DNA from 2 places in the Exiguobacterium sp. 9-2 genome. Region 1 is predicted to be linked to the other one. Evidence: a T-box and tRNA genes for the amino acid it is inferred to sense, from the RefSeq annotation. Region 1 holds a T-box; the other holds one or more tRNA genes.
The links. A T-box is a leader RNA that pairs with one kind of tRNA and senses whether it is charged. The one in region 1 lies ahead of alaS (alanine--tRNA ligase), so its partner is inferred to be a tRNA-Ala.
Positions count from the first base shown of each region.

Region 2: it encodes a tRNA-Ala, which carries the amino acid that the T-box ahead of alaS (alanine--tRNA ligase) is inferred to sense. The anticodon was not compared.

Region 1 covers NZ_CP142850.1:2,119,232-2,135,507, forward strand. Annotated here, with positions in the region: gene VJ374_RS11265 (IreB family regulatory phosphoprotein) at 1-208, opposite strand, end outside; gene alaS (alanine--tRNA ligase) at 243-2,885, opposite strand; T-box leader at 2,943-3,153, opposite strand; gene recD2 (SF1B family DNA helicase RecD2) at 3,196-5,421, opposite strand; gene VJ374_RS11280 (VOC family protein) at 5,538-6,086, shown strand; gene VJ374_RS11285 (tetratricopeptide repeat protein) at 6,133-6,798, opposite strand; gene mnmA (tRNA 2-thiouridine(34) synthase MnmA) at 6,812-7,933, opposite strand; gene VJ374_RS11295 (cysteine desulfurase family protein) at 7,950-9,077, opposite strand; gene cymR (cysteine metabolism transcriptional regulator CymR) at 9,091-9,498, opposite strand; gene VJ374_RS11305 (replication-associated recombination protein A) at 9,559-10,896, shown strand; gene VJ374_RS11310 (tRNA threonylcarbamoyladenosine dehydratase) at 10,907-11,671, opposite strand; RNA gene ssrS (6S RNA) at 11,765-11,954, opposite strand; gene VJ374_RS11320 (DASH family cryptochrome) at 12,028-13,212, opposite strand; gene VJ374_RS11325 (DNA-3-methyladenine glycosylase) at 13,502-14,086, opposite strand; gene aspS (aspartate--tRNA ligase) at 14,149-15,915, opposite strand; gene hisS (histidine--tRNA ligase) at 15,912-16,276, opposite strand, start outside.
Region 2 covers NZ_CP142850.1:2,812,777-2,829,052, forward strand. Annotated here, with positions in the region: gene VJ374_RS14645 (FecCD family ABC transporter permease) at 1-968, shown strand, start outside; gene VJ374_RS14650 (hypothetical protein) at 1,022-1,489, opposite strand; gene VJ374_RS14655 (hypothetical protein) at 1,456-1,965, opposite strand; gene VJ374_RS14660 (hypothetical protein) at 1,979-2,431, opposite strand; gene VJ374_RS14665 (hypothetical protein) at 2,552-2,710, opposite strand; gene VJ374_RS14670 (S8 family serine peptidase) at 2,838-6,584, opposite strand; tRNA gene VJ374_RS14675 (tRNA-Ala) at 6,807-6,882, opposite strand; gene tatC (twin-arginine translocase subunit TatC) at 6,987-7,766, opposite strand; gene VJ374_RS14685 (twin-arginine translocase TatA/TatE family subunit) at 7,774-7,971, opposite strand; gene VJ374_RS14690 (redox-sensing transcriptional repressor Rex) at 7,971-8,630, opposite strand; gene VJ374_RS14695 (ATP-binding cassette domain-containing protein) at 8,798-10,699, shown strand; gene VJ374_RS14700 (hypothetical protein) at 10,681-11,121, shown strand; gene VJ374_RS14705 (flavin reductase family protein) at 11,252-11,845, opposite strand; gene VJ374_RS14710 (DoxX family protein) at 11,865-12,263, opposite strand; gene VJ374_RS14715 (winged helix-turn-helix transcriptional regulator) at 12,447-12,767, shown strand; gene VJ374_RS14720 (flavodoxin) at 12,874-13,329, shown strand; gene VJ374_RS14725 (haloacid dehalogenase type II) at 13,387-14,058, shown strand; gene VJ374_RS14730 (hypothetical protein) at 14,105-14,674, opposite strand; gene tsaD (tRNA (adenosine(37)-N6)-threonylcarbamoyltransferase complex transferase subunit TsaD) at 14,703-15,710, opposite strand; gene rimI (ribosomal protein S18-alanine N-acetyltransferase) at 15,707-16,141, opposite strand; gene tsaB (tRNA (adenosine(37)-N6)-threonylcarbamoyltransferase complex dimerization subunit type 1 TsaB) at 16,155-16,276, opposite strand, start outside.

The DNA.
Region 1 (16,276 bases):
GTTCAATCTTACGAATTAAGTTACGTGCGTCATTATGACGAGGAATGTAAGCAGGATCTCCAGATAGGAGATAGCCGACGATTTGGTTGATCGGATGATATCCTTTTTCTTCTAAAGCATGATAGACCGTCAACAACACATCCCGTGTCGCTGCTTTGTTATCGTCTTCTGGAAAGTTGAATTTCATCGTTTGATCCATCTGACTCACGTTCATCACCTCTTTCATATACACTACGTTTCTATTATGCCAGTGATTGCACGTATTGTGAAGCGTACGCGAGTGCTTCTTCTAATTTCGACGCATCTTTCCCACCAGCTTGAGCCATGTCAGGGCGACCGCCACCGCCACCACCGCAGCGTGTTGCGACTTCCTTGATCAATTTACCAGCATGATAGCCTTGGTCGATTAAATCTTTTGAAACGCTTGCGACGAGATTGACTTTTTCACCTTGCGCACTACCGAGAACAATGATTGCTGATCCGAGTGAGCTCTTCAACTCATCCATCATACCGCGAAGGGCATCCATATCTGAGACGTCGACACGTTTCGCAAGCACACGTACGCCGTTGATTTCCTCAACATCGTCCTTTAGTGAAGCAGCTTCGATGTTCGCAAGTTTTGCTTGCAACGATTCGTTCGCCCGTTCCGTCTCACGAAGTTGTTGTTGCAGTGCTTCGATACGGACCGGAACTTCCGTCGTTTTCGTTTTCAAGACAGCTGCTGCTTGTTCGAGTGTTTCTAAGTGTTGATTCATCACACGATACGCGCCTGCACCTGTCACGGCTTCGATCCGGCGTGTACCTGCACCGATCCCAGACTCTGAGACGATCTTGAACAGACCGATCTCTGCAGTGTTTCCGACGTGGATTCCGCCACACAATTCAATCGAGTATGTGCCTGCTGAGACGACACGGACCGTTTCCCCGTACTTCTCACCGAACAATGCCATCGCGCCTTTTGCTTTTGCATCAGCGATGTTCATCTCTTCGATATCAACCGGTAATGATGCCCAGATCGCTTGGTTGACGTCTTGTTCGATTTTTGTCAACTCTTCTTGTGTCACGGCACCGAAGTGTGAGAAGTCGAAGCGGAGACGTTCTGGAGAAACAAGTGATCCCGCTTGGTTGACGTGTGTTCCGAGCGTGTCTTTCAATGCTTTATGAAGCAAGTGTGTTGCTGTATGGTTTTTCGTGACGGCTTTACGTTCTGCTGCTTCGACGTTTGCAACGACATCCGCCGCTTCCGTTGCGATTCCTGTACGGACGATGACCGTATGCAAGTTTTGACCGTTTGGTGCCTTTTGAACATCTTTGACATCAAGAACGAAGTCTTTGCCTTCGATTGTTCCTGTATCCGCTACTTCACCACCACTTTCAGCGTAGAACGGCGTGATATCGAGAATGACTTGCGCTTCTTCACCAGCAGCCACTTCTGTGACTCGTTCTCCATCATGCAACAATGCGATGATTTTTGCATCCGCCTTAAGGTCGGTATAGCCGACGAACGTACTTTTATCTTTTAGTGTCGAGAGGACTTCCGATTGTTGTTGCATCGAACCGCTCTCTTCACGTGCTGCCCGCGCACGTTGACGTTGCGCGTCCATCGCTTGTTTGAAGCCTTCTTCATCAACAGACATCTGATGATCTTCCGCATACTCAACTGTCAATTCGAGTGGGAAACCATACGTGTCATACAGACGGAACGCATCTTCGCCACTGATGACGTGCTCACCGTTTGCTTTAGAATTCTGAGCCACCGTGTTCAAGATTGCAAGACCGTCATGAAGCGTCTCATGGAAACGTTCTTCTTCGTTTTTAATGACGCGTTTGATGAAGTCCGCTTTTTCCGGAACTTGTGGGTAGAAGTCAACCATGACGTTCCCGACCGTATCAACGAGTTCATACATGAACGGACGTTCGATCCCAAGCATTTTCGCATAACGAACCGCACGGCGTAGTAAACGACGAAGGACATATCCACGTCCTTCATTCGAAGGAAGAGCACCATCACCGATCGCAAATGATACAGTACGGATGTGGTCTGCGATGACTTTGAATGCTACATCAAGTTTCGAATCATCACGGTAGATCTTGCCGCTGATTTCTTCTGTCTTATGAATGATCGGCATGAACAGATCCGTATCGAAGTTCGTCGGCACGTCCTGCATGACACACGCCATCCGTTCGAGTCCCATCCCAGTATCGATGTTTTTACGCGGAAGTTCCGTGTAGTTGCCGTGTCCGTCGTGGTTGTACTGACTGAAGACGATATTCCAGATCTCGAGATAGCGTTCGTTTTCGCCACCTGGATAAAGTTCTGAATCGTTCGGATCGTCTCCGAAAGCTGGACCACGATCGAAGAAGATTTCCGTATTCGGACCAGATGGACCTTCACCGATTTCCCAGAAGTTATCTTCAAGCGGAATGATCCGCTCAGCCGGTACACCGAGTTCAAGCCAGATTTGACGCGCTGCATCATCTTCCGGATGAATCGTGACCGAAAGACGTTCTGGGTCAAGACCGTACCAGTCATCACTCGTCAAGAGTTCCCAACCCCATTTGATTGCATCTTCACGGAAGTAATCACCGACAGAGAAGTTTCCGAGCATCTCGAAGAACGTATGGTGACGCGCTGTTTTCCCGACGTTTTCGATATCGTTCGTCCGGATTGATTTTTGTGCGTTGACGATACGTGGATTATCAGGAATGACACGACCATCAAAATATTTCTTGAGTGTTGCAACACCCGAGTTGATCCACAAGAGCGATGGATCCTCGACCGGTACGAGCGAAGCACTCGGTTCGATCGCATGCCCTTTGCTTTGGAAGAAATCAAGATACATCTGACGGATTTGTGCACCCGTTAATGGTTTTAGAGCTTTCATGAACAGTTACCCCCATTGGTTTTATTTGGACGCAAAAAAGCGATGCTTTCATCCCTGAAAAGGGACGAAAGCATCGCTTCCGTGGTACCACCCTCGTTCGTAAGCAATCCATTGCCTACCTCGAACATCTGATAACGGGGATGACCCGCAGGTGTTTACACCCGACTCCGGAAGGAGCTTCAAAGGGACTCGAGAAAGTGATTGCAGCAGACTCACTTCTCTCTGGACTCGAGTTTTCCTTTTACTTATCTTCCATCAACGTGTTACGTCCATTCATCTATCGTGATTATTACCTATCGAACAGCATCCGTCAAGTCTTTGTCACCCCACCGAGTCGTTCGATCAATCGTGTTCGGCGCCGGGGTTCCTCTTCTTGCGACGCTTTATGGAACGCACGCGGATCACCGAATAATAACAAACTCGATTTTGCCCGAGTAACTGCCGTATAAATTAAATTTCGGGAATGTTTGAACGCCCCCGTGAAATAGACCGGCATCAAGACGATCGGAAACTCAGATCCTTGCGCTTTGTGGATCGTAATCGCATAGGCGTGCGTGAATTGATCCCAATCACTCCGGTTGTACTCGACCTCCGTCTGATCGAACCGGGCGATGATTTTATCGACTTTATCGACATTCTCTTTAGCGAAGAAGATATTGACGATTTCGCCGATATCTCCGTTATAGACGTTTTCTTCCGCATTGTTGACGAGCTGGAGAATCTTGTCCCCGGTCCGGTAAATCCGCGTCCCTTGTTTGACTTCCCGTTTCTTCGGTTCCTCCGGGTTATAGACGCGTTGCAAGGCGACATTCAATTCGTCGATCCCGACCTGACCACGGTAAGTCGGCGCGAGGACCTGTACATCGAATTTCGAGTAGCCTTTTGCGAGTGCTTTTTCCGCGAAGGCCGAGATGCCCCGTAACGTCTCTTGCGGAGACGCAGTATAGAAGCGGCGATCCGCAAGTGGTGATAACAAATCAGCAGACGTCGTCCGGTTCTTCAAATCGTGCGCAAGACGCAATATCGAAGAATCTTCTGCTTGACGATGGACGACGTTCAAACGGACGACGGGAATTCCTTCCGTATCCATCAAGTCTGCCAGCACCTGTCCTGGACCGACGGATGGCAATTGATCGCGGTCACCGACGAACAAGATCTTCATGCCATTCGGGACGGCGCGAAGCAAACTCGATAACAAGTAGATATCAATCATCGACGATTCATCGATGATCAGTACTTTTCCCGTGATCGGCTGATCCTCATTCAGTTGAAAGTTCGTTCCATCATACTTTAAGAGACGGTGAATCGTCATCGCCGGTACATCTGTTGCTTCCGATAGACGTTTAGCGGCACGTCCCGTCGGTGCAACAAGGACGTATGGATAGACATCCCCTGTCTTGACGCGACTCTTCTCAAGCGGCCAGTCATGAATTTCTTGCAACGCATGCAAAATTCCCTTGATGACAGTCGTCTTACCGGTACCCGGTCCACCAGTCAAGACCATCAGCGGCGCTTTGACCGCTAACTCGATCGCTTCTCGCTGTTGCGCAGCATATTCCATGCCGAACTGTTCTTCGAGGTGACCAATTGCTTCAAGGATCGTCGCGACATCGACTTCTTGTTCGGCACCGTTTGCCATGACGCGTGCTAGTTCCTTCGCCGCGCGGACTTCCGCATAAAAGATCGTCGGTAAATACAAGCAACCTTCTTCAAGCTTGACCTTATCTTCAGCGAGCAATAGTTCGATCGCTTGTTCTAGCCGCTCTCCCGGATCTTCCCCTAGCAGACGGGGTGCCCGTTGCAATAGCGAGTCGACCGTCGCGAAGGCATGTCCCTCGCCCGCTTCTTGTTCTAATATATGCATGATCGAAGCAGCGACACGCTCCGGGTGTAATCCGACAAGTCCGAGGTGCGCGGCAATATGATCGGCTGTCTTAAAGCCAATCCCGTTTACTTCATACATCAAGGAATACGGATTCTCCCGAATCCGTGCCATGGCGTCGCCCTCGTACGCGGCATAGATCTTTGCCGCCAGCTTCGGTGTGACATCAAACGGTGCTAAGAACAGCATCAACTGATCGACACCGTATAGCGTCGCGAGTCGATTCAATATGATGTCTGCTTGTTTTTGTTTTAACCCAGGCACCTGATTCAGTACCCGTTCATCCTTTAATATGAGATCCACTGCGTCTTCTCCAAGAGCATCGACGATATTTTTCGCTGTTTTCGGACCAATGCCGGTGAACGAACCATTCGTCAAGAAGCGGATCGTCGCATGTTTAGTCATCGGAACCGATCGGCGAATCAGCTCCGCCTTCAGTTGTTTTCCGAAGCGAGGATGATCAACGAGACGACCGAATGCTTGATACGTCCCTCCGAGTTCGATTCCGACTCCTGTACCCGTAATGACGAGCTCGGTCTCTTTTAATTCAAAGTTCTTTTCTTTGACGGCGACCAGTACAATGGAGTGTGCTTCCTCTTCAGAAGAAAAGAGCACACGTTTGACGCGCCCGACGACTTGATGGGGGTGCTCCATCACTCCACCTTCTTTCTCTCTTTTTCATTCGCTGCTTTCATCATAGCATTCGTTTACCGGATTTTAAATCAGGGAAAGATACCGTGAAACATTTCGTTAAGAGGAGGAGTTCAAGGATGGCACGTTTACCGATTGCAGGATTGTGTGAATTAGTACTTGAAGTCGAGGATATGGATCGCGCCCTTGGCTTTTGGAATGAGACACTTGGTATTCCGATTGTCGAGCAATGGGCACCTGAGGATGCTGAGCCGAGCAAAGAACAATCTAAACAAGATGGGGTCTGGGCAACGTGGCTCTACATTGGCGGCAACACCCGACTCGGTCTTTGGCTGAAACGGGACTTCACGATGGAAGAACGAACCGTTAAACATTTACCGGTCTCCGAATGGGATACGTTGTACGATGAAGGCGGAGTCCATGTCCATTGTGCCTTTTACGTTGAGAAGGACGAGTTCCAGCAAGCCTTAAATCAGCTTCGGGAAGCTTCAATCACCGTGAAGCTAAGAGAATGGGATGAACAGGAGACCTCGAACCAAAAAGAGTATTCCGCTTATTTCAAGGATACAGAAAATAACGTCATCGAACTGTATACGAAAAACATGGATGAAGCCTATGAAGACTTTTCCGGACCTCCGCTTCGTGTCATCCGTGAAGTCGGGAATTAAATACCATACAAAAAAGACGACTCCGCCTGGAATCGTCTTTTTTAGATCAATCTGCTTGTTTTAATAACGCATCCATCTTCGCTTTTGCATCTCGTGCAAGGGCGTGTTCCGGCTGATAGGCAAGAACGGCTTCAAGTTCTGCATAACAGGCTTCCTGTTGACCGAGGAAGGCAAGAGCAATCGCATAATTGTATCGTGCATCTGTATGCGTTTCGTCAAGCATCAAGACATGCTCGAACATCTCGACCGCTTCTTCCAACTTCTCGTTTTGCGCTAAGGCAAGTCCGTATTGGAACGAGATCTCGATATCGACACCGTTTAGTTCTGACGCGCGTTGTAAACGAGGTAAGCCGCGTACTGGATCACCGAGTTTTTGATACGTCATCCCTAGCATGAAATGGAGATCCGCGTCGTCAAGTCCGTACAATAACGCTGCGCGCAATGATTCCTCTGCTTCGACGAGTTGATCGGCAGCAAAGAACAGAGCGCCTTTCGCATAATAGGCACTCGCAAACGTATTATCAATCATCAGTGCCCGGTCATAAAAACGAAGGGCACGATCAGCGTCGTTCATCGATTGGAGTAATGTTCCAAGATTGACGTACGCCGTCGGATCTTTTGGGTTTTCTTCGATCGCATCATTAAAAGCTTGCGCTGCTAATTCATAATTTCCAGCTTCTAGATGCCGGAACCCTACTTCATTATAGTTCATCTTCTTTTGCTCCTTACGCTAAATAAGCGAGGCGTTCGCCTGCTTTATAAGCTGCATCGATTGTGGCACCACCGAGGCAGATGTCTCCATCATAGAACACGACCGCTTGTCCTGGTGTGATCGCCCGTTGACGTTCGTCAAACGAAACATCGAGTCCATCTTCAAGGACACGAACCGTGACGGCTGTGTCTTGTTGACGGTAACGGAATTTCGCTGTGCAACGGAATGTCTCACCGACTGGACGTTCAGATGTCCAACTGACATCTGAAGCAAGTAATCCTTCCGAATACAATAATTCGTTATGGAATCCTTGATCGACATAGAGAATGTTCTCTTTTAGGTTTTTTCCGACGACGAACCAAGGTTCTCCGTCGCCACCGATACCAAGCCCGTGGCGTTGCCCCATCGTATAGTACATCAATCCATCGTGACGACCCATGACGTTGCCGTCAAGCGTCCGCATCTCACCGGGTTGTGCCGGTAGGTATTGACCGAGGAACTGTTTAAAATTCCGCTCGCCAATGAAGCAAATACCGGTCGAGTCTTTTTTCTTAGCTGTTGCAAGGTTCGCTTCTTCTGCGATCCGGCGCACTTCTGATTTTTCCATGTGACCGATTGGGAACATCGCCTTCGCGATTTGCTCTTGCGACAATTGATTCAAGAAATATGTTTGATCCTTGTTTGCATCGACACCACGAAGCAATTTATGTTCTCCATCTTCATAGACAGCACGTGCATAATGACCTGTCGCGACGAAATCGGCACCAAGACGCATCGCGTGATCGAGGAAGGCTTTGAACTTGATTTCCTTGTTACACATGACGTCTGGATTCGGTGTCCGACCGAGTTTATATTCATCGAGGAAGTACGTGAAGACCTTATCCCAGTACTCTTTTTCAAAATTGACCGCATAATACGGAATGCCGATTTGATTGGCTACGGCGATGACGTCTTCATAATCTTCCGTCGCCGTACAAAAGCCGTTCTCATCCGTGTCATCCCAGTTTTTCATGAAGATCCCGATGACGTTATAGCCTTGCTCTTTTAATAAATGAGCCGTCACAGACGAATCGACACCGCCCGACATCCCAACGACGACTGTCGTTTCACTCGGGGCTTTCGCTCGTGTATTCATTCATTTCACCTCTTAGTTAATTCTGAAACGATTTTACGACATCTTGCAAGGCTTGTGCGAGTAGTTCGACTTGCGCGAGCTCATTTCCGTGACCAAAACTGATCCGAACCGATGCCCGTGTCCGTTCATCTTCACCATACATCGCCGACAAGACATGCGAAGGCTCGACGGATCCTGCCGTACATGCACTCCCGCTCGATACAGCCATCTGGCGCATATCAAGCATGATCAAGAACGGTTCGATTTCAATTTGCGGGAAGTAAAGATTGAGGACATTCGGCAATCCTTCAACACCGTTGACTTCGTAAGTGACGCCACTTTCATCCAAGCGTGTTAGCAAAACGCTACGCAGTTGTTTGATGTGGTCCTGCTGTTGATCGCGCTCTGCGATCATCAGTTCGAGCGCTTTCGCTAAACCGACGATTCCCGGTACGTTCTCCGTACCAGCGCGACGCTTGCGTTCCTGTTCTCCGCCATACGTCTGCGTCGCTAATTTCACACCTGTCCGTACATATAATAGCCCGATTCCTTTTGGACCATTGATTTTATGACCAGACGCGGATAAAAGATCGACCTGTAACGCTTCGACATCAATTGCTTGTTTTCCGAACACTTGCACCGCGTCCGTATGGAACAAAATACCGCGTTCCCGTAAGAATTGACCAATTGCCGCAATCGGCTGGATCGTCCCGACTTCATTGTTGCCGAACATGATCGAGACGAGTATCGTATCTTCCCGAACTGCTTCTTGTAAGGCAGTCAACGACACAACGCCAGACGACGGTACATCGAGATATGTGACATCATAGCCTTGCTTTTCAAGCTCTTCGAACGCACGGAGTACGGCATGATGCTCAAACCGTGTCGTAATGAGATGACGCCCTTTTTCACGCGCTACCTCAGCCGCACCGAAGATGGCGTAGTTATCCGACTCCGTTCCACCACTCGTGAAAATCAGTTCAGTTGGTTTCGCATTTAATTCTTGTGCGATCTGCCGACGTGCATTGTCGATCGCCGCCCGAGCAGAACGACCAGCCGCATGGACACTTGATGGATTGCCGTACTGTTCGAGCAAATAAGGCGTCATCGCCTCAAGGACTTCCGGACGCATCGGCGTCGTCGCCGAATGGTCAAAGTAATTCATTCGTATTCACCTCTCAAATATAGAACATGTATCCTGTATCGTCTTCTTCCGCTAAGTCTTGTAGTGTCGTTGAATCGAGTACTTGATCGACCGCTTGTTGGATTTTGTCCCAAAGTTTGCGTTTCGTGACCTCGTCACAAGCATCGACTTCGACGACGACGAGTGGTCCTTCAAGCAGGCGGATGATTTCACCCGCCGTAATGCTTTGTGCTTCACGACCGAGCTTATACCCGCCATAAGCGCCGCGAACACTTTTGACGAGACCCCCATTTCGAAGTGGTGCGATCAATTGCTCGAGGTAGTGCTCTGATAAATCATACATCTGGGCGATTTTTTTTAAGGACAATGGTTTTGATTCAGCTTCTTTCGCGAGTGCGATCATGATCGTCAGACCATATCGCCCTTTCGTTGAGATTTTCATCATGCGAAGGATCATCCTTTCTAGTATAGTAGTAGCTAAAAGTGGAAGGAGCGTATGTGTATGGCACATTTATTTGAATCCCAGTCTCCTGCCGGACCGCTCGCAAATCGGATGCGTCCGCAGAATCTGGATGAAATCGTCGGACAACGCCATCTAATCGGAGAGACGACGCTTTTGCGGCGCGCCATCTTAGCCGATCGTCTCGGAACCGTCATTTTTTACGGTCCACCGGGCACCGGTAAGACGACCCTCGCACGTGTCATTTCCAGTTATACGAAATCAGCATTCGAGCAATTGAATGCGGTCACGGCAAAACTGGAACAATTACGTGAGATTTTAAAAGCAGCCGAAGCTCGTCTTCAGTTCGAGGATCAAAAAACGATCCTCTTTCTCGATGAGATCCATCGGTTCAATAAGATGCAGCAAGACGCCTTACTGCCGGCACTTGAGGCGGGTACGATCACGTTGATCGGTGCGACGACTGAAAACCCGAGTTTTGAGGTCAACGCCGCTCTCTTATCGCGGGCAACAGTCTTTCGTTTTGAACCCCCGACGGCAGATGATTTACGGATCGTCCTCGATCGGACCCTGAAGGACACGGAGCGTGGTCTTGGCAAATATCCGATCACCATCACGGAGGACGCGATCGATCATTACGTCAAGTTGTCAGATGGCGATTACAGGGCATTATTGAATGCGCTCGAACTTGCCGTCTTAACGACACCGGAAATCGATGGTCAAATCACGATCGACCTCGCTGTCGCTGAGGAATCGATTCAGCAAAAGGCATTGAAGTATGATAAGGACGGCGATCGTCATTATGATGTCATCTCCGCCTTCATCAAATCGATTCGTGGTTCCGATCCCGACGCCGCGCTCTACTGGCTCGCCGTCATGATTGAAGCCGGTGAAAGTCCACGTTTCATCGTCCGTCGTCTCTATGTCCATGCGGCAGAAGACATCGGTCTATCTGATCCGCAAGCGTTATTGATGGTCGATGCTTGCGCGCGCGCGTGCGAATACGTTGGTTTCCCAGAAGCACGGATCCCGCTTGCTGAAACGGTCCTATATCTCGCGACAGCACCGAAATCGAATGCCGTCATCTCAGCCATTGACCAAGCATTGATGCTCGTCCGTCGTTCAGATGGTGGACCTGTTCCCCCACACTTGCGCGATGCCCATCATCCGGGTGCAGCGGCACTTGGGAATGGCGTTACCTACCAATATCCGCACGACTTCGAACATGCCTATGTGCCACAGAATTATTGGCCAGAAAACCTTGCCCGGACCAAACCCGTCTTTTATCGTCCAAGCCCACGCGGTTTTGAAAAACAACTGCAGGCTCGACTCGATTTTTGGAACAAACAAACAGCCACACATCAGAAAAAGCGACCATAAGGTCGCTTTTTTAACGAACGCGTTCGATCGTCACGCCAGCTTCACGGACAATCTCATTGATGACGTAGCTCGCTGCAATCAGTCCACCGACAGATGGAACAAATGCATTCGAACTCGGTGGCATCTTCGCTTTACGAATCGCAGCGGCATCGTTTCCGACGACTTGACGGACTTCTTCAATGATCTTAACGGGCGGTTCATCGGAAAAGACAACAGGAACGCCTTTATGGATACCGGCTTTCCGAAGTTTCGTCCGGATGACTTTCGCCAGAGGATCATAACTTGTATCTTTGATGTCAACGATCTTAATGCGTGTCGGATCCATCTTGTTTGCCATCCCCATGCTCGAAATGATCGGAATGTTACGTTTCTTACATTCTTGAATCAAGTGAATTTTGAACGAGACCGTGTCCGATGCATCGATGACATAATCCGGCTGCTGTTCAAAGAACGACTCGAATGTTTCTTCATTGTAGAACATCTTCAAACGAACGATTTCAAGGTCTGGATTGATTAACGTAAGACGTTCTGCCATCGCATCGACCTTCGGCTGACCGACCGTCGGAAGCAAGGCATGAATTTGTCGGTTAACGTTTGTAATATCGATATCATCCTTATCGACGAGAATCAAACGACCTACACCACTACGGGCAAGTGCTTCTGCTGAGAACGAACCAACACCGCCGATTCCCAGAATAGCGACAGACTTGGATGCCAATGCGTCAAGTCCAGTTTTACCGATTGCTAGTTCATTACGCGAAAATTGATGTAACATCTCATAACCTCACAATACTCATACTGTTTTACTCGGAATTATATCATAAAAAAAAACGTCATGCGACGTGTCAAGCAATAAAATAATAAGACGATGGGACCCGAAGTGCCGTGTCGATACCTTATTTTTGAACCTGCTGTGCAGGTGGGTGTCTTATCCGATTCCTATTCGTACGTCCTCCTGCTGTGTTACGAGGCATGTACTACTAGTTGGAACGTCAAACTCCCTATCAAAAAAGAGTGGCTCAAAGATAAAAGGCGGCTCTCGTACAATTCAGGAACCCCATCTGATGCATTTAATATAGCATCCTCCCCTCTGAAATGCAACTACTTCCCACTCCAGAAAAGGATGCTTTTTTAAGTCCAACGTTTCGTGAAGTCTTCGTTCGGATCATATCGTTGTTGCTGAAACACGGGATCGAATCGTGGTGTCCGCGTCGCATTCCCGACCCCTGCGATGAATGCCCAGTTGCCATAGTTCGAAGCGACGTCATGATCAATCAATTGTTGTTCAAAATACTGTGCTCCGATGCGCCAGTCCTGTTTTAATTCATGAATGAGATAACTGGCAACGATCTGCCTGCCCCGGTTCGACATCCATCCCGTCTCGCGAATCTCGTTCATAAAGGCATCAACGAACGGTACACCGGTCTTTCCTTTTATCCAACGTTCGACAGCTAGCTGATCCGTCTTCCACGTGTATTGCCCTTCCTTTAATCCATTCGATCGAAACAGACGACTTCCTGTCTCACGCATCGTTAAATGGAAAAAGTCACGCCATAACAGTTCGAAATACAACCAGTACGTCGATTCATTTGCTCCCTTTTTTCGCTCGGCTTCCTGCAATTCAGCCATGACGCGACGCGGTGACAGCGATCCGTTCGCTAGCCAGGCAGATAACTTCGAAGAATCATTTCGTAAAAAACCGTTACGTGTTTCTTTATAGGTGAATACAGGCTCAGCCAGGTATTCTTGAAGACGTGCTCTCCCCGCTGATTCTCCACCACGGAACGGGAACGCGATCTCTGGATCCGCTTTGACTGATTCCTCCCTTATTAATCGAATCCCAGTTGGTGGATCAAGTGGATCGTAGAAGGTTCCTTTCGCCTCGACACGTTTTCGAAACGCTGTAAAGACGCGCTTCAGTTCGTCACTTCCGATATCTTCCCGGCGATGTAGTGTCTGTGTCTCAAAAGAACGGACTGTATATCTGTCTTTGACATACTGCTCACTTGCCGCTTCTTCTGTTCCAGTCATCTTATGGAAATAGACTGTATCATCCGTTTGCAGATAAGAATCAAGTGCCTCATTCACCTTCCCCTCTAAAATATCTAATGCAATTCCGATTTGAGACAAATGATCGGCTAAATTCACTAATGTCTCTTCTTCGAATTTCGCTTGTTGTGCGCCTCTTTCAAACAGCTGTTCCTTATGATTTTTAACGTATACTGCCCGAATCGTATCTTGTTCTTCGCATGCGCTCCGAAGTGCTTCATGATCATCGACACGCAAATCATTGCGGTACCAGACGACTGCTCCCATATTGATCGGCTCCCTTCTCTTATACTATGACCCGACCAAGGGACTTAGAAAACCAATCGATGTGCCGACGAGGTTTTAAGACGTTGTTTTCGTGGAATATGATTACTACAACAAATCAGAGGAGTGAATGGATCAATGGCTGCAAAACGCGGTAAACTCAGAACATTAGTGACGCTTGTAACGACGGTTGGACCAATCGTTTATAAATTCTATAAAAAACAACAAGCTAAAAAATCAATCAACAATCCTAAATAAAAAATGGACGCTTCCTTATCGGAGCGTCCATTTTTTAACGTTTACTGACACCTTCACTTGCGTCGACATAAAAACGCCATGGATAGGCCGTCGCTTCTCCAGCATTTGGAATACCAATGCGTGTCGTCTGGACGATTGCATCGACTGGGTCGGCAACGAGTCGAAACCGGTCTTGATAAAGATCCTGACCTGAATCAGCAGTCGTTAGACCGAATCCTTGGCACAATTTTGCCGGTCCATTGACGAGATTTCGTCTTTGAATCGCCGTCAATTCTGCGTAGGAACAACCGAAACGGCGTTCAGCGACAAGATCATGCCCACTGATGATTTCGGCACCTCGTAACAACAGTCCGTATCCTTCCCCTTCATGTCCACAAACGATATTCATACAGTGATGCATACCATACGTGAAATAAACATATAAATGTCCGGGTGGACCGAACATCGGTGCCGTTCGTTTCGTCGGTTTACCGGAAAACGAGTGTGCCGCTTGATCGTGAGGACCGAGATAGGCTTCGACCTCGACGATTCGCATCGTTACCTCATCGACCGTGATGTGTGTTCCTAAGAAGTCTGGTCCGACTTCAACTGGAGATCGTTCAAAAAAGTGTCGTTCCATCCGTTCGCCCTCCTTCATGAAACAAGCGAACCTCCCATACCGGAAGATTCGCTTGTCGTGACTTAAGATTGTTTGATTGCTGTACGAATTGAGAGATCATTCAATTGCGCATCCGAGACTGGGCTTGGTGCTGCCGTCAACAGATCACTTGCTGATGCTGTTTTCGGGAAGGCAATTGTATCACGCAAGTTCGAACGCCCTGCGAGTAACATGACGAGACGGTCTAGACCAAGTGCGATCCCCGCATGTGGTGGTGTTCCGTATTCGAATGCTTCCATCAAGAAGCCGAATTGCTCGTTTGCTTCTTCTTCTGAGAAGCCAAGCAACTTGAACATCCGCTCCTGGATATCCCGTTCATAAATCCGTTGTGATCCACCGCCGAGCTCATATCCGTTTAAGACGAGGTCATACGCGACTGCGAGGACTTTGCCAGGATCCGTCTCGAGCAATTCGAGATCCTCACGACGCGGCATCGTGAACGGGTGGTGGTTCGCATAGAAACGACCATCTTCTTCTTCGTACGTGACAAGTGGGAAGTCTGTCACCCAAAGGAAGTTGAAGACCGACTCATCAATTAAGTCGAGTTCCTTCGCCAACTTCTGACGGAGCGCACCTAAGCTGTCTGCTACGATCGATGCTTTTGCTGCGACGAACAACAACAAGTCGCCTGCTTCCGCATCTGTCGCCGCTGTCAAGCGAGCGGTTGCTTCTTCGTCGAAGAACTTCGCGATTGGACCATTCAATCCGTCGGCTGTCACTTTGACCCATGCGAGACCTTTTGCACCGTAAATCGCCGTAAATTCTTGTAACTTATCGATGTCTTTTCGTGAGAAGCGTTCAGCTGCACCTTTGACGTTCAATGCTTTGACTTCTCCACCTGCTTCAAGTGCCATATCGAATACTTTGAATCCTGCTCCTTTGACGGCATCCGCGACATCGATCAATTCGAGACCGAAGCGTGTATCCGGTTTATCCGAACCATACCGGCTCATTGCTTCTGCATACGGCATCCGTGGGAATGGTGTCACGATATCTTTTCCGAGCGTTTCTTTCATGACGCGTGTCATCATCGACTCCATCATGGCATACAAGTCTTCGATGTCCATGAAGCTTGTCTCGATGTCGACTTGCGTGAATTCAGGTTGACGGTCTGCACGTAAGTCTTCATCACGGAAACAACGTGCGATTTGGAAGTACCGCTCAAAACCAGACACCATCAACAATTGTTTGAACAATTGTGGAGATTGTGGCAAGGCGTAGAACTCGCCCGGGTGAACCCGGCTTGGGACGAGATAGTCACGTGCGCCTTCTGGCGTTGATTTCGTTAAGATCGGTGTCTCGACTTCCAGGAAGTCTTGCTCATCGAGGAAGTTCCGCATGATGTTCGATGCTTTCGAACGGAGACGGAATGTCTCTTGGAGCGATGGGCGACGCAAGTCGAGGTAACGGTATTTGAGACGTAAATCTTCTGACGTCTGCTCCGCTTCTTCACTGATCGGGAACGGTGTCATCTTCGCTGCGTTTAAGATGACGACTTCATCCGCGACGACCTCGACTTGTCCAGTCGGGATGTTCGGGTTCGGATTCTCACGTGCGATGACATGTCCTTTAATATCGAGGACATATTCCGAACGAATCGATTCGGCAAGACGGTGTGCCTGCTCGTTTTCCGGTTGGAAGACGATTTGGACGATGCCACTACGGTCACGGAGATCAAGGAAGATCAATCCTCCTAAGTCACGTCGTTTTTGAACCCATCCTTTAAGTTGAACGTGTTGTCCGATGACTTCTTCTGTCACCTGTCCGTTCATATGCGTGCGTCCGATCATTGTGCTTCCTCCTTTAATTTCGCGACGATCGTATCAGCGACTGCTGATAACGGAACGTCCGTCTGTTCCCCTGTAGCCATGTTTTTGAGGGCAGCTGCACCACGCTCGACTTCTTCATCCCCGAGGATGACCGTGTAACGTGCTTTCAAGCGATCTGCTGCCTTAAATTGTCCTTTGAACTTCCGACCGAGATAATCCCGATCCGCGACAAGTCCTTCAAGACGCATCAATTGTAGGAGTCGTGTCGCTGTCTTTTCGACTTCGTCACTGCCTTGCGCGACGATGAAGACATCGATTCGATCGTCGACTGCTGGTAAGACGTTCTCATTTTCAAGCGCCATCAATAAACGCTCGATACCGA
Region 2 (16,276 bases), 690 kb from region 1:
TTTGGACGTTACTGGCACTATTGATCGCAACACTCGTCGTCAGCATCGGTCTCGGACCTGCTTCCCTATCCTATGATCGTTTGTTGCCGACGTTACTTGGAAACGGCTCGTTCAAAGAGGAGTTCGTCCTCTATTCGCTCCGCTTACCACGACTGCTCATCACCGTCATGGCAGGAATGGCACTCGCTTTATCCGGTTCGATCCTCCAAGGGATCACGCGCAATGAACTCGCTGATCCTGGTATCATCGGCATCAATACCGGAGCTGGTGTCGCCGTCGCCTTGTTTTTCCTGTACTTCCCGGTCGATGTCGGATCATTCATTTATCTGTTACCGATCGCTGCCTTTCTCGGTGCACTCGTGACCGCGATGGCGATTTATCTATTCTCATATGATCGTGTGCAAGGACTGCAACCGATTCGCTTGATTTTGACTGGTGTTGGCTTCTCGATGGCGCTTTCCGGAATCATGGTCATTCTGATTTCGTCGACGCGTCGTGAAAAGGTCGACTTCATCGCTAAGTGGCTCGCTGGTAACATCTGGGGGACGGACTGGATCTTCGTCTACTCACTGTTACCGTGGTTACTCGTCTTGATTCCGCTGACGTTCTATAAGGCGAATAAACTCAATCTCCTTGCCTTGAATGAACCGGTCGCAATCGGTGTCGGCGTCGCGCTTGAAAAAGAACGGATCCAACTCTTGTTGACAGCCGTCGCACTTGCCGCTGCTGCCGTCTCCGTCACGGGTGGGATTTCCTTCATCGGTCTGATGGCGCCACATATCGCCCGCGCGCTCGTTGGACCACGGCATCAGTTCTTCTTGCCGATTGCCCTCTTGCTCGGCGGATGGTTGCTTGCGTTCGCTGATACGATCGGACGCAACATTGCGGGACCGGACGGCGTGCCAGCTGGAATCGTCGTCGCCTTGATCGGAGCACCTTATTTTATCTATCTCTTGTTGAAGAAATAATCAAAAATCCGCATCAAACAGCGTCTTTCGCTGATTGATGCGGATTTTTTGCTTTACCGTTTCCACCACGCACGTTCGATTTCCCCCATCGAGACGTAGGCTGGATCGATTTGTTTGGCTAACCGATTCATTCGAGTGACACCAAGACTAAACCCACCAATCCAAAAGAGGAAGACGACAAATAAATAACCAGGAGCACTTGGAATCGACAGCATGACGACGGCGATCAGCCATGCAACGACATACCCGATGATTGTCAGACGAGCGACCTTTTGAACGGTTTGTTGATACATAGTTGGTGTTAAATATGACTTCATGAGCCGTAGACGGACAATTTCTCGAGAGACTGCTGTCGCGCAAAGACAAAAGAGCATGATCTGAAGAAAGACGGATGTAATTGTCGGCATAAACCAAGCAGGTAACGCAAAAATCAATCCAGGGACCAAAAAGAAATAGGCGACGGAACGCACAGGACGTACTAATAGGTTCAGACGTGCTTGTCGCTCGAATAGGTGTTCCATTGCGATGTTCCTTTCTGTCTGACGAAGCGGGCAACTTCAACGTCACTGATATAATCTGGATCACGCTTTCCGTCACGTCGGATGATCCATTCGCTGATGAAGTAGAGCGGTGTTAAGATCGCAAATATCGCAACAAACATCTGCCAGAATGGTCTATCGATCGTCTGAATGATGACGACCGTCAAGACGGCGTACAACAGAACATGACTACCGATACGGAGTAGAAATTGCCGGCGAACTTGTGCGTTTGAGAGATAGTCTTCTAAAATTTCTCGTTTTTTTAGTTGATAACGAAAATCGGAGGCGAGAAAAATGGCTGGAATCGCCAAAATCAGCATCGGGAGATCCTTCCATTCAATCAAGATACCGACTGTTATGAACAGAAACATGTTCCAATACCAGCGTGTGCCGAGCCATTCAACGTCCCGGTACGCGAGGGCAAGTTTTTGTAGACGTTCTTCTCGATCCGTTTGCATGACATCGTCTCCTTTAGCAAGCTTGATGAATTTCTTTTTCCGTCACATACGTTGGATCAATCTTTCGTGAGATGTTCTCTAGCGTTTTTCGGCAGATCCAGTAAAACGGAATGACGACGATGATCAGACCGATTAAGAAAGACATGTTCGGGCGATCAGCTGCCCAGACAATCAGGGCGGCAAGCGCTCCGTATTGTAAGATGCCGATCAAGACATGCACCTGATAGAGACGTCTTGCTGATGCCTCTGATGAATATTTCGCGACAAGCGCGAACCGCTTGCGTTGTACGAGCATGTCATAGCCAAAATACAATAATGGGACGATCATCGCATAAACCGGCTTCTCAAGTGTGTTACTGAGTGCTAAAAATGCTGCAAGCATGACCCATATGCCGGTCTTTGTCTTTTGGTGCATCTCTTCGTATAACGTCGCTAATGCTTCCGTTTGTGTATGTACGTGTTCCATGATCTCCCACCTCTCTATACTGTCATATACTTACATTTTACTGTATCGGTTTCACCTGTAGTGCGATTTTTCAAAAAAAAGATGTCCTGTCGCTTCGGACAAGACATCTTTCATTAGAGACTATGCACTGACCTGAATGATGAGGTAGATGACACTATAGGCAACGATCGCGAGCGGTATTAACGCGACACCGATCAGCCAGCCATTTTTGTCACGGATACCGAGATATAAGACGAGACACCCTACGATGAAGGCGATTAATGTCGTAAACGGATTCATGGTTGTTCCCCCTCTAATTGTTTCTGCTCTTAAATTTCCCGCTCCACTCGTCTCATAAACCCTTCAAGGCGCTTCGACACACAACGAAAAGCCAGACGGATTTCCGCCTGGCTTGTTCATTGTTAACTTATTTTTTCGTGATGACGACTGTTTTTGTAACGACGTGTCCACCAAGATCCTTCAGTTTCAAGTTGTACGTGTTTTTTCCTTTTTTGAGCGTCACTTTTTTCGTGATCGTCTTTTTGAAGGCTTTCATGACGTACGGTTCTTTGAACGTCCGGCGGTATTCCGCGCTACCATTGAAGTCGAAGCGTAATTCGCTGTAGTTATCGCGAAGTACGATCTTCATCTCAGCTGTTTTTGTTTTACTTGAGACGGTTTTTGGTGCTGTGACGCGAATCGTTGGTAATTCTGTGTCGATGATGACTTGACGGTTGAACGCCACACGATTTCCTTTTCCATCGTATGCTTCGACCTTGAATGACTTGACGCCATCTGTCGTGTACGTCACGTCATGGCTGAACGCATAGTTTTGTTGGGCTGCATCGAAACGCAGTTTAACAGTTTTTCCGTTGATCTTGAACGATTTGATACCTGACTCATCAGAGACATGACCCGCGATATTGATGACTTTTGATGTTGCAAGACCAAGAGCGACCGGTGTATCGATTTGAACATTTGGTACGGCTTTATCAACGCCTGTCGTGTTGACGTCTTTTTTCACACTGTTTCCAGCATAGTCTTTGACGACGAAGGCAATCTTCGCGCGCTCCGGCAGATCCGTCAACGTGTACGCTTTTTCTGTTGCGGCAAGTGGTTGCTTTAAGACACTCTTGCCATTGACGAGGATATCGTATGACGCAACTCCTGTTCCTTGGTCGCCTGCTGTCCATGAAAGTGTTGATTTCGCAGCATCCCATTTCACAGTAGCTGCTGGTTTTTTCGTATCGACATAGACTGGGAAGAGATTCGTCTGCCATTTTGCGTTCGGATAATCGATCACCGATTTGACTTTGTAGTAGTAAAGACCATCTTTGACCGGTTTCCCGTTGATCGTTCCGTCCCAAGCAGCGCTTGTGACTGGTGTGTAGCCGTCCTCTGAACCGCTGTCGTAGTAGTTCTTGACGACGTCCGTTTGCATATCAAGCTTCTGAAGTGTTGTTTTATTCCGGTCAAGAATCGAATACTCGACTTTTTTCGCATTGCGAAGGAATGAGATGATCGGGAAAGCTTCATCTGCGCTACCGTCGTTGTTCGGTGAGAACGAGACTTTGTTCGCGACAACTTTTCCAGCGGCATTCGTACCAAGGAATTCGAAATCATCCTTCACTTCAGTCGCTAGACCTGTCAATCCATAGAACGTGTTGTTTTTATCGTACAATGGTGCATCTAAAATCGGAGCTTGATCCCATTTTCCTTTGAACCCAACATAAGGAACTGTCAGTTCTGGATTTTTGCTCTTCGTATCGATCAGACGGACGAATCCTTCGACGAAGTAGCCGTTTTTAAAGACTTGTTCAAGCGGAAGCTCGTTCGCCCAGTCAGTTGTGTTCTTCAAATCGACTGACACGCTGACTTTCGTTGAGCTCTTCGGATTAATCGAGACTGAACTCGCTTTCTTCGAGCCGACTGCAAATGAGATCGGGTATGTGCCTGTGTTGGCATCTACCGTACCGATCGTTCCTTTTTTGAAGATTCCATTTGCTTCAAGGAAGTTCGATCCTTTTGCACCGAGATCTGATTGAACCGTTCCCGCTAGCTTATACGTCACTTTTTCATTGCTGTAGTTTTTTAAATCAAGCGTGAATGTGAACTTCTCGCCGACTTCCTTCAAGGATGCCTTGCCTTCACCTGACTTTGTCTCTGTGATGACGACTGGTGTCTTCATCGCAGCACGAAGATCCATCAGTCCAGCTCCCTCACGACGTGGGGAGTAGAAGTTGCCTGTTTTCAATTGTGCGTTGTATTTTCCTTGATCGAGTTGCGGACGCGATGTATTCATCAAGATGTTTTTGGCGAGTTTAACGCGTGTTGCACCAGTGACTTTGAAGTCCTTCGCAATCCGTTGCATGACGAGTGCTGTTCCTCCAGCGACGTGTGGTGCTGCCATCGATGTACCGCTCATGACGCCATACTCGTTATCATTAAGCGTCGAATAGATTTTCCCACCTGGTGCCGTGATTTCCGGCTTGAAGTCAAGGCTTGGCGTGACACCCCATGACGTGAAGTCAGACATTTGTCCTGCGACCGGGTTATCGGTTGAGACCGCTTTTCCGTCAAATGTCACTGCGATTGCCTTGCCTTCTTTTGCTTTTGCTTCGAGATCATTCCCGTCCGCGATGCTAAGCGTCACGAGTGGAATCGTCGGATTGTTGAGCGCCATGCTGACGTAATCCCCATGATCGATTTTACCACGGACGATGACACCTGCTGCGCCTTGCTTCTCAGCTTCTGCTTGAATCATGCTGTAGTTAAAATCACCTGTTCGCACGACGAAGACGAGTTTCCCTTTGACGTCTTTACCTTCATAGTTCGAAGCTTGACCGTCACCGACATACACGACATCCTTCTTCTCTTTATCGAAGACGGCAATCGGATTCGGCGAATCTTGTTTTTGGTATGCCAAATAACCGGCATCCTGACCGTCGATCGTCAGCGCCATGCCTTCAAGCGTCAATTTCGTATTTTCGAGTGACGCGACTTGGAGCGCCTGGCTCGTCAATCCTGGTGCACCAACGACACCGATATCCGGGTTTGCTGTATATGGATTACCCGCACCATGACCTGCAAACGCCGAGTTACCAGCAGAGATCGCACACAAGATACCGTTGTTCATCGCGTTGACGATCGCGCGTTGCTCCGGATCATCTGCGTTGACGAACGATGCCGTCGAACCCAGGCTCATGTTGATGACGTCCGCTCCAAGTGCGATGGCATCATCGATTGCTTTGATGTAGATATCACTAAATGTCGATGGCATCCCTGGATCGTTACCGAAGACCTTCATCGCAAGGAGCTGTGTTTCTGGAGCGACCCCTTTAATGCCGCCGTTCGCTTCATCCCCGTTTGCTCCGACCGTACCTGCGACGTGCATCCCGTGCATCGATGCCCCCGCACCTAAGTCACGGATTTCGCTGTCGTGATCGGCATAGTTATAGCCGTACGGTACTTTTTCCGTGAAGTACTTTCCTTTTAAGCCTTTTGTTTCTTTCGCACTCTCGACCTTCGAAGAGGTTAAATCCACCTTTGTCTCTGGACTCAAGACCATGTCCTTGTGCGATGGATCAATCCCCGTATCGATGACCGCGACGACGGTTCCTTCCCCTTTGAAGCCATAGTCCTGCCACGTTTCCTTCGCATTGACCATGTCCTTGCTGTACAGCATGTCTGGCTTGGCACCTTTATCGACGGTTGGGCGCGCATATTCGTGCGCGATATGTACACTTTTGACTCCTTCGAGTTGTTTGATATCTTCGATGTCACCGAACTTCACTTCACCACTGAATCCGTTGATGACGGTTGTGAAGCTTTCTTTATATGTAACAGGAATCGCCTTTTTAGCGATAGCTGACTTGACTGATTTTTGGACGCTGACGAGTCGATCCTTGATCGATTCCTTTTCGGCATTACTCAATGTGCTATACCGCTTGTTTTGAGCTTGGGCGATTTGAATCGCCGGTTTTTGTTCCATCTCGATGACGACTCGGACTTTATCCGATTGTTTGTAGTTCTTTTCTTGCCCCGATTTCTTCAGTGAGAGCGCCTGCGGTTTTTGACCCGTCGCTTTGTCTTGCGAGGACAGTGCACCTTGCGCACTGACTAGATTGGAAGACGTCATTAAGACGGCTGCCATAAGTGCAATCTTCTTCTTCATGCGTTCGTTTCCCCTTTTCTGTAAAACCATAGTAGTAATACTAATAAAGCAGTTTAAAGAAAATTCTGTATTTTTAGTTTAATGAAGTTAATGGAAATAAACAATTTATATTTGTCTATTTTTTTAATTTATTTCTTTTTGGTGACATTTTATATTTGGAAGGAATTTAACTGGGAACATAAAAAAACTCCTCGAGCACTCGAGGAGTTGAACGTATGCACTTGGTGGAGACTATCGGGATCGAACCGACGACCTTTTGGCTGCCAGCCAAACGCTCTCCCAGCTGAGCTAAGCCCCCATGAATTATCTTTAGTATACGCATCGCTAACTGCTTTATCAATATAAACATAACGCTTTCATAAAAAAGAATTCCTCCCGAAATTGCTGGAAGGAATTCACGATTCATTTATTCAATTCACGCATCAAATCCGCCTGTCGTTCAAGCTCTGCCTGTTGCTCGAGGATCAAGACCTTTTTATACGTCCGCGCAGAAATCAAGATACTGATTTCATAGAGAACGAACAACGGCACTGAGATCATCAAGTGTGACGTCACGTCCGGCGGTGCGATCAATGCCGCAATGACGAACAGCGCGAAATACGCATATTTCCGATTCTTTCGCATGAAATATGGCGTCACAAGACCAAGACGTGTCAGGAACATCGTCACGACCGGCAATTGGAAGAGAAGACCAAACGGCATCGTCAACCGGATCAAGAAACTGAAGTAGTTTTCGACCCCGATGACTTGCTCGATCCCCAATTCTTTCCCGAGATTCGTTGAGACTTCGAGCAAGAAAGGAAGCAACCAGAAATACGAGAAGGCTACACCAGCCAAAAATAGAAAGAAGATGACTGGAATATATGTCAGTGTTGCTTTTTGTTCCTTTTCATAAAGCCCTGGTCGGACGAATGCCCACAGTTGATACATCCAGAACGGTGACGCTAAAATCAGCGCGATGATGAACGCAAGATTCAAATACAACATTAAAGGATCGGCGACGTTGAAGGCATTTAATCCGATACCGAGCTCTTTTAAGTCCGCTTGCAGAAAACGGACGAGCGGTCGGACGAGCGGAAATGCGACAGCGAACAGGACGACGACGATGAGGAGCGACCAGACAATCCGCTTACGCAGTTCGTCTAGGTGCGACGTCATGCTTTGTTCTTGATCAACCGTCATGATTCAATCACTTCTCTTTCGGTTCGTCCTTTTTATCGTCGTCCATGATGCCGTTCGTGGCATTCTTGAACTCTTTCAATGTTTGACCGGCAGCACGACCGAATTCCGGTAACTTCTTCGGTCCGAAGATGATCAACGCGACGACAGCAATTAATCCGATACTCGCAGGTCCGATACCTAACGTGAGCGGGATAAGGTTTTCCATTATGATTTCACTCCTTCAGCTGATTGCGAATAATGCTTCATGAAATAAACTAACGACTGCAACTCGATCGATAAATCGATGTGATGAACCCGAACGCTCGCTGGCACGTTCAACCGTGCAGGCGTGAAGTTCAGAATGCCTGTCACACCATACTCGACTAACTCATCCGCTACTGACTGTGCGAACTGGGATGGAACCGTCAAGATGGCGACATCGACCTGATTCGCTTCGATTTGTTCTTTCATGTCCGAAACATGATAGATTGGAACGTCATGCGTCGTTGTTCCGACCTTCTCTTCGTCCGCATCAAACGCAACGACTATCCGAGTACTATTATTCTTTAAAAAGTTATAATTTGCAAACGCTGTTCCGAGATGACCGACCCCGATCAAGGCAACATTCGTCACCTCATCTTGATTCAAGGTTTTCCGGAAAAACGTTAAGAGATGTTGAACGTTATATCCATACCCCTTCTTCCCTAGTGCCCCAAAGTAGGAAAAGTCGCGACGAATCGTTGCTGAATCAACCTTCACCGCCTCGCTTAACTCAGCAGAAGAGACGCGGAGCTTACCTGAATTGTATAAACTTTGGATGAAACGATAATATAGCGGCAACCGTTTTGCTGTCGCTTGTGGAATTTTTGTGTCTGGTCCATTCATCCTGCAGTTCCCCCTTCGGCCACATCCATCGTGGCACCCAAATCTTTGCAAAAAGCTTTCTACTCTCCTTGATTGTAAACCACTTCACATAGAGTCACAAATAATATATTCCGCAGGACCTCGCGCTTTTGTTCGTGATAGACTAAAGGGTGGAAGGATGGATGGAAATGATACTCTTACAAGTCAACCAACTCTCGAAATCATTCGGCGTCGAGCCGATTTTAGAAAATATCAAACTAGAAGTACAGGAGCGCGATCGGATTGCGCTCGTCGGACGAAACGGTGCCGGTAAATCGACCTTGCTCAAAATCATTGCTGGCGAACTCAGTCATGACTCGGGTGACATCATGAAAGGTAAAGATGTCAAAATCGGTTATCTCGCGCAGGACAGTGGTCTCGAATCGAACGAGACGATCTGGAACGAGATGCTGACCGTCTTTGAACATCTGCAAGAACAAGAACGAACACTGCGCCGGATGGAAATCGAAATGGGCATGGAGCATATCTTGAACGACCCGGTCGCGTACGATCGTCTCTTGAAGACGTATGATCAAGCGCAACACGACTTCTCAGAAGCCGGTGGTTATCAGTTCGAAGCGAATATCCGCTCCGTCCTGCACGGCATGCGCTTTTATCCGGATGATTACTCGCGCCGGATTCAGACATTGTCCGGGGGTCAACGGACACGGCTCGCCTTAGCGAAGATGCTCTTACAAGCACCAGAACTTCTCATTCTCGATGAGCCGACCAACCACCTTGACATCGATACGCTCGCTTGGCTTGAAAGCTACCTCGGTGGTTATCGTGGTGCCGTCCTGATCGTCTCGCACGACCGGTACTTCCTCGACCAAGTCGTCAATGTCGTCTATGAATTGTCGCGCAATGTCTGTCGTAAGTTCACGGGGAACTATACGAAGTACTTGGAACAAAAAGCAGCCTTATACGACCAGGAAATGAAGCAGTTCGAACAGCAGCAAGAAGAAATCGCAAAGATGCAGGACTTCATTCAACGAAACATCGCTCGGGCGACGACGACAAAGCGTGCTCAAAGCGTTCGAAAACGGCTCGAGAAGGTCGACCGGCTCGATCGACCAGATGGAGATGAACGCAGTACGGTCCTCTCCTTCCCAATCGAAAAACAGAGCGGGAATGACGTTCTTCAAGTCAATCAATTGGCAATCGGTTACGAAGAAGCTGTCTCAAAAGACATCACGTTCCGCTTGCAACGCGGCGAATCACTGGCACTCGTCGGACCGAACGGAATCGGGAAGTCGACGCTCTTAAAAGTCCTCGTCGGTCGTTTACGTCCTCTCTTCGGTGATTTCCGTTTCGGAACTGGCGTCTCGATCGGGTATTACGATCAAGAGCAAGCGGAACTCAATGACCGGAACCGTGTCATCGATGAGATTTGGAACGAATGGCCACTGATGCGCGAACAAGAAGTCCGTTCTGTGCTCGGACAATTCCTGTTCAGCGGCGACGATGTCTTCAAAATCGTTCATGAATTGTCTGGTGGCGAACGCGGACGTCTCGCGCTCGCAAAACTGAAACTCCGGAAGACTAACGTCCTCATCCTTGACGAGCCAACGAACCACTTGGATCTTGATTCGAAGATGGTCCTTGAGAACGCTCTCGTCGACTATGAAGGTACGCTACTCTTCGTCTCCCATGACCGCTACTTCATCGATCGGATCGCGACACGCGTCATCGAGATGAGTGAAGCTGGTGTGACAGAATACCTCGGCGATTATTCGTACTACACAGAGAAGAAGGCCGAACAAGAAGAAATCGCTCGCCTTGAAGCCGAAGAGGCAAAAGCGGCAAAAGTCACGGCATCGAAGACGATCGACAAAGAAGCACAGAAAGAAGAAAAAAAACGCCGTCAGCAAATCGAACAACTCGAACAAGATATTGAACGGCTCGAACAGCGTTCAGCGGAAATCGAACAGTTGCTTTGCGAACCGGAAGTCTTTAATGATATTCCAAAAGCGACAGCGTTATCTGCGGAACGGGACCAGATCGATGTCGATCTACTCGAATTGATGGAACGATGGGAGAACCAACACTGATGCGGACGAAAAGCTTTTTCATTAACTTGATTCAAGGACTGCTATCCGGCATCCTTTATTTCGTACCGATGTATGCGGACTACGTGTCGACCTTCATCCGGCCGGATGCTTTTAATGCCGCGCTTCCTTTGTTTCTCCTGATTTCTTGTATGATTGGTCTCGTCATCCAGACATGGAGCGGTCTTTTCGTCAGTTTACTCTCGGGATTATGCTGTACGCTCCTGACGACACAGCTATTCGTCGAACTCACTGACCCGTTGATCCTATCGTATTACGGTAGTGTCTCACCGCTCACCGCTTTCTTGATCAGCTGTGTCGGCATTTGGGCACTCGCAATCGTCTTTTATTTGCTCGATGGCTATCAGTACAGTAAACGTCATGGTCTTGAAGCCTCTTCAAACGAAATCGATTCGCAACCTTGAAGTCCGATCGATGAATCAGATGAACGACATGAGAAAAAGGAGTGGAGATTCCGGTAGCTAGACCGGTATCTCCACTCCTTTTGTTTGAATCAAAACGAATCGTACGATGAATCGAGCATTCACACTACTATCATTTTGTCGGTCGGGCAATCGTAAACGTCTTCCCGATCGTCGCATAATCATTCCCTGCTAAACGAGCGACAGCCTTCAATCCTGCTGCGTCAATCCGGAACGACTCGACGAGTTCATCCGCGAGGTGATAGCGCAGTACTTCCCCGATCAACAGATCGGCACCTTCTAGCTCGACGTGTTGCGTTAAGCGCATCTCGAACCGGATTTTCGCTTCCGCGATTCCGGGCACGTCGATTGCATCGCTATCGACGAGCGTTAAATCCGTCCGTTCGAGTTCACTTTCACCGTAAGCGAGTGGCGCAGCCGTCTCATTGACTGCGTCGACGATTTCTTCGCTGACGATATGGATGACATAGCTTTGTTTTGCTAGGATATTACGTGCCGTATCCTTTTGTCCCTGATCCGTCCGTTGTACGGCAATCACCAGTTGTGGCGGACTACTTGATGCGACCGTAAAGAAGGAAAAGGGGGCGGCGTTGACCGTCCCGTCTTCCCCTAGCGTCGTCACGAAGGCAATCGGACGCGGAATGATGCTTCCGATCAGTAATTTATAATTGTCTTTTGCGCTAAGCGTTGATGCCTCGAACTTCATGAATGACCCACCTTTTTCCTCACCCGATGAGTGCAGCGAGTGAATAGTCTCCAGCACCGATCATCGCCACTCCAAGGGCGATGACGATCAATGCCATGTTGTATTCGTACCCGTTCTGCGTCACCCAGTAACCATTCGCACCGTGTACTTTAACGATCGCGACAAGCATCGAACCGATGATGAGGATTGCAGCGATCCAGAGGAATACACCGCCTGCAAACAATAATCCACCGATTAATTCAGCAAGACCCGCTGTAATTGCGAGTGCTTTCCCTGGCTTCATGCCGATTGATTCGAACCAACCGCCTGTTCCAGCGATGCCGTGTCCACCAAACCAACCAAATAATTTTTGTGTACCGTGTGCAGCAAATGTTAAACCGATGATTAAACGAATGATTAAAAGTCCTGTATCCATCATTTCTCTCTTCTCCTTTTACCTAATGTTTTTAAGTTACTTTAAGTAACTCGATAAACAGACTATATCTTATCACTTACTAAAAGTAAATAGATTTGTTTTAGTTCTTTTTGTTACATTAAGTAAAATGATTCGATTTTTTTAGCAGAAGCGGGTATACTACAACTATAGAAAGGATGAGTGCTGATGGAAGAAGTCGCAATCCAACCGGCTCTTTGTCCCAAAGTCGAACATGCCTTTGAAATCTTAGGTAAGAAATGGACAGGTCTGATTTTACGTCACTTGTTGACGAAGACATGTCGTTTCAATGAGATTCAAGATGCCATCCCCGAATTATCAGGTCGTATGCTCACGGAACGTATGAAGGAGCTCGAAGCGGAAGGCATCGTCATCCGGACTGTCATTCCCGATCGTCCGATTAAGATTCAATACAGTTTGACCGACAAAGGGCGTCAACTCGAACCGGTCATTCGTTCCATTGAGGAATGGGCCGAACTACAAGACTAATGTATGAAAAAGCATCTTCTTCGGAAGGTGTTTTTTTATATGATCTTTTGACATTGATAATCATTATCAATTAAAGTAAGGAAGTACAGCGAAAGGAGGAACATGCATGCAGATTGCAATTGGATTCGTCAGCATGTCCGGTAATACGGAAGATATCGTCTCGATCATTCAACGTGAGCTCGAGCAACACGATGTCAACGTGACGATTACAGAACTGGATCAATTCGTCGGGGAGGATCTATCACGTTTTGATGGTCTATTACTCGGCTCATATACATGGGGAGACGGTGATTTACCGTATGAAGCAGAAGATTTCGTCGAGGAGCTACGGGAACAATTTTTAGACGGGATGCCGGCTGCTGCTTTTGGCTCGGGTGATCTTGATTATCCGAAGTACTGCGCAGCCGTTGATTTGATTGAAGACGCATTAAAAGAAGCTGGGGCGACCATCGTCACGGATGGCTTGAAGATTGAGTTTGATCCGAACACACCGGAGAAACAAGCCGCTTGTCGCGCGTTCGCACAGACGTTTCATCGCTTTTTGCAGCAGGTGCATTCATAAGTATCGTTTGAATCCGTCATGTAAGGGAATTCTTAAAACAGACTCTATGAAAGTGAGATGAATGTTTTTATGACGATTCAAGCACTCGTCTTTGACGTCTACGGTACATTATTCGATGTCCATTCCGTCAAAGAGCAAGCAGAGGAGCTGTATCCGGGACACGGAGAAGCGATCAGTAAACGCTGGCGAGAGAAACAACTGGAGTACTCCTTCTTGCGACAATTGAACGGACAATATGTGCCGTTCAGCCAAGTGACACAAGATGCCCTCCGTTATACGTTACTCGAACTGAAGCTCCATGTGACCGAGGAACAAATCACGACTTTAATGGAGACGTACCTGACACTTGATGTGTACCCAGAAGTTAGCTCTGTTCTCGAGACGATGGCGCATAAGCGTTTGGTCGTCTTCTCGAATGGTTCCCATGATATGCTCGATCCGTTGATCGAACAGTCAGGTTTAGCCGATCGGTTCGAACACCTCGTCAGTGTTGATGACATCAAACACTATAAACCAGCACCTGCTTCTTATATGCATGCGTTGAACACACTCGGTTTAAAACGCGAGGAGATCCTCTTCATGTCCTCAAACGGTTGGGACATCACCGGGGCAAAGAGTTTCGGCTTCAAAACGGCATGGATCAATCGAAACGGACTTCCGGTCGAAGAATTAAATCTTGATCCGGATCGCATCTATGATGACTTGACCGGTATCACTGAATGGCAATGAACGAACAACAGCGGACTCCTTTTTAGGAATCCGCTGTTTTAATGGATTAGTAATTGGAAAGACGTGAGTAGCCCTTCTTGAATAGATCGAGTTTCAGCCCGCCCTCTTTTTCGATGAAGAAGAGGTATTCGTTTTGATCCGTATCTTTATAAAAGACCTTAAATAACGTCACAGTCCGTTTTTTATTGTTTTCAACAGCTGTCACCTCGTGCTTCGAGATCACTTCTGCTTGGACTTGTTCCGCATCCATCTTTTGAATCATCGGTTCGAATGACTTCTTCTCTTGGTTCGTCACTGGTGTTCCGGGAGCAATCATGAAATAATCATCACTCGCCTTGTTCGTTAAACCGTACTTCCGATCGACGATGACGACGTTACTGAGTTTCCCATTGATTGTCTGATCAAAAGCGTACAACTTTTGAATCCGGGTTTTTTCCCCTTCTGCTCGTCCGATTTCGTAAAGTGGACGTTGTTTCGTGTTCGTCTCGACCGCTTTCTTATCAGGTACGAGTTCTTCCTTATAGGCGACTTGGTATGCGTTGACGATTTCTCGGACCTGAAGTCCGATCGCGACGATGACCAGTACCGCTAACAATGCGATGATGACTTTTTTCATTCCATTTCCCCCAAGTTGTTCGGATTCCTTACTTTAAATCTAGCCCAGGTTCTGCATTCATGGCAAGTGTCGAATAGCGTAACGCGCGATATGGATGAATCGCAGCCGCTCCGATCATCGCCGCATTGTCTCCACACAAGTGCATCGGCGGAATGACGAGATCGATTCCTTCCTTCGCACACGCTGCTTCGAGACCGTTACGTAATCCTTTGTTGGCGGCGACACCACCAGCAAGCAGCAGTTGGCGTCCCCCTTTATCCTTCACGGCACGGATCGCCTTCGTCACGAGGACTTCGACGACGCTCGCTTGGAAACTCGCAGCTAAATCTTCCGGGATGATCACTTCTCCCCGTTGCTCAGCGTTATGCACGGCATTGATGACCGCTGACTTTAAACCGCTGAAGCTAAAGTCATACGAGTCCTTCTCGAGCCAGACGCGTGGAAAATGGAACGTATCCTGACCGGTTTGTGCCAACTGATCGATTCGTGGACCACCTGGATACGGTAACTTCAATGTTCGAGCGACTTTATCATAGGCTTCCCCTGCTGCATCATCTCGTGTTTCACCGATGACTTCATATACACCGTCTTCTGGCATGTAAATCAGTTCCGTATGCCCACCTGATGCAATCAAACAGACGAGCGGGAATTCAAGCTCTTGTACGAGACGATTCGCGTAGATATGACCTGCGATATGATGAACACCGATCAAAGGCTTATTATGCGCAAAAGCAAGTGTCTTTGCCGCACTGACACCAACGAGTAATGCCCCGACCAGTCCGGGACCTTCCGTGACAGCGATCGCATCGATATCGTCGATCGTTACGTTTGCTTCCGTCAACGCATCATCGATGACGTATGTGATTCGTTCGACATGATGTCGTGATGCCACTTCAGGCACGACTCCACCGAATCGTTTATGACTTTCAATTTGAGACGAGACGACATTCGATAAGACGTTGGTTCCTCCACGAACGACGGCAGCCGCCGTTTCGTCGCAGCTCGATTCGATTGCTAGAATCAATGGTTGTGTCATAAGTCTTCTCCCTCCAGCTCCAGCCAATAGATGGCAGCATCTTCATTGTTGTCCTGATAATATCGTTTTCGGATACCAACATAGTGAAATCCGAGTTTTTCATATAAGGTTCGCGCCGGTGTGTTCGAGACACGTACTTCAAGTGTCATCGCTCGTAAATCGAGTGCACGACCGACCGCGATCAATGCCGTTAGCAAGTCTTCCCCAAGTCCTTGTCCGCGGTGCGACTGCTTGACGGCAATATTCGTAATATGTCCTTCATCCGCAATATGCCACAGACCAGCAAACCCGACGATACCATCTTGATCGGCAACGACATAATAGGCATTCGGATTTTGTGTCATTTCTGCTTCGAAGGCATCCAGTGTCCACGGTGTCGCAAACGATTCGAGTTCGACGGCGTGAACACCTGCAGCATCGTTTACGGTCATGCGACGAATCCCCTTACTCATGACGCTGTGCCTCGATCCATTTCGCTTCTGCTTCAGCCAGACGCAGGTAACGTGGCTCAAACGTATGCGCTTCGACTGTCTCGCGTGTTGCACCGAGTAAGGCGAGCACTCCGG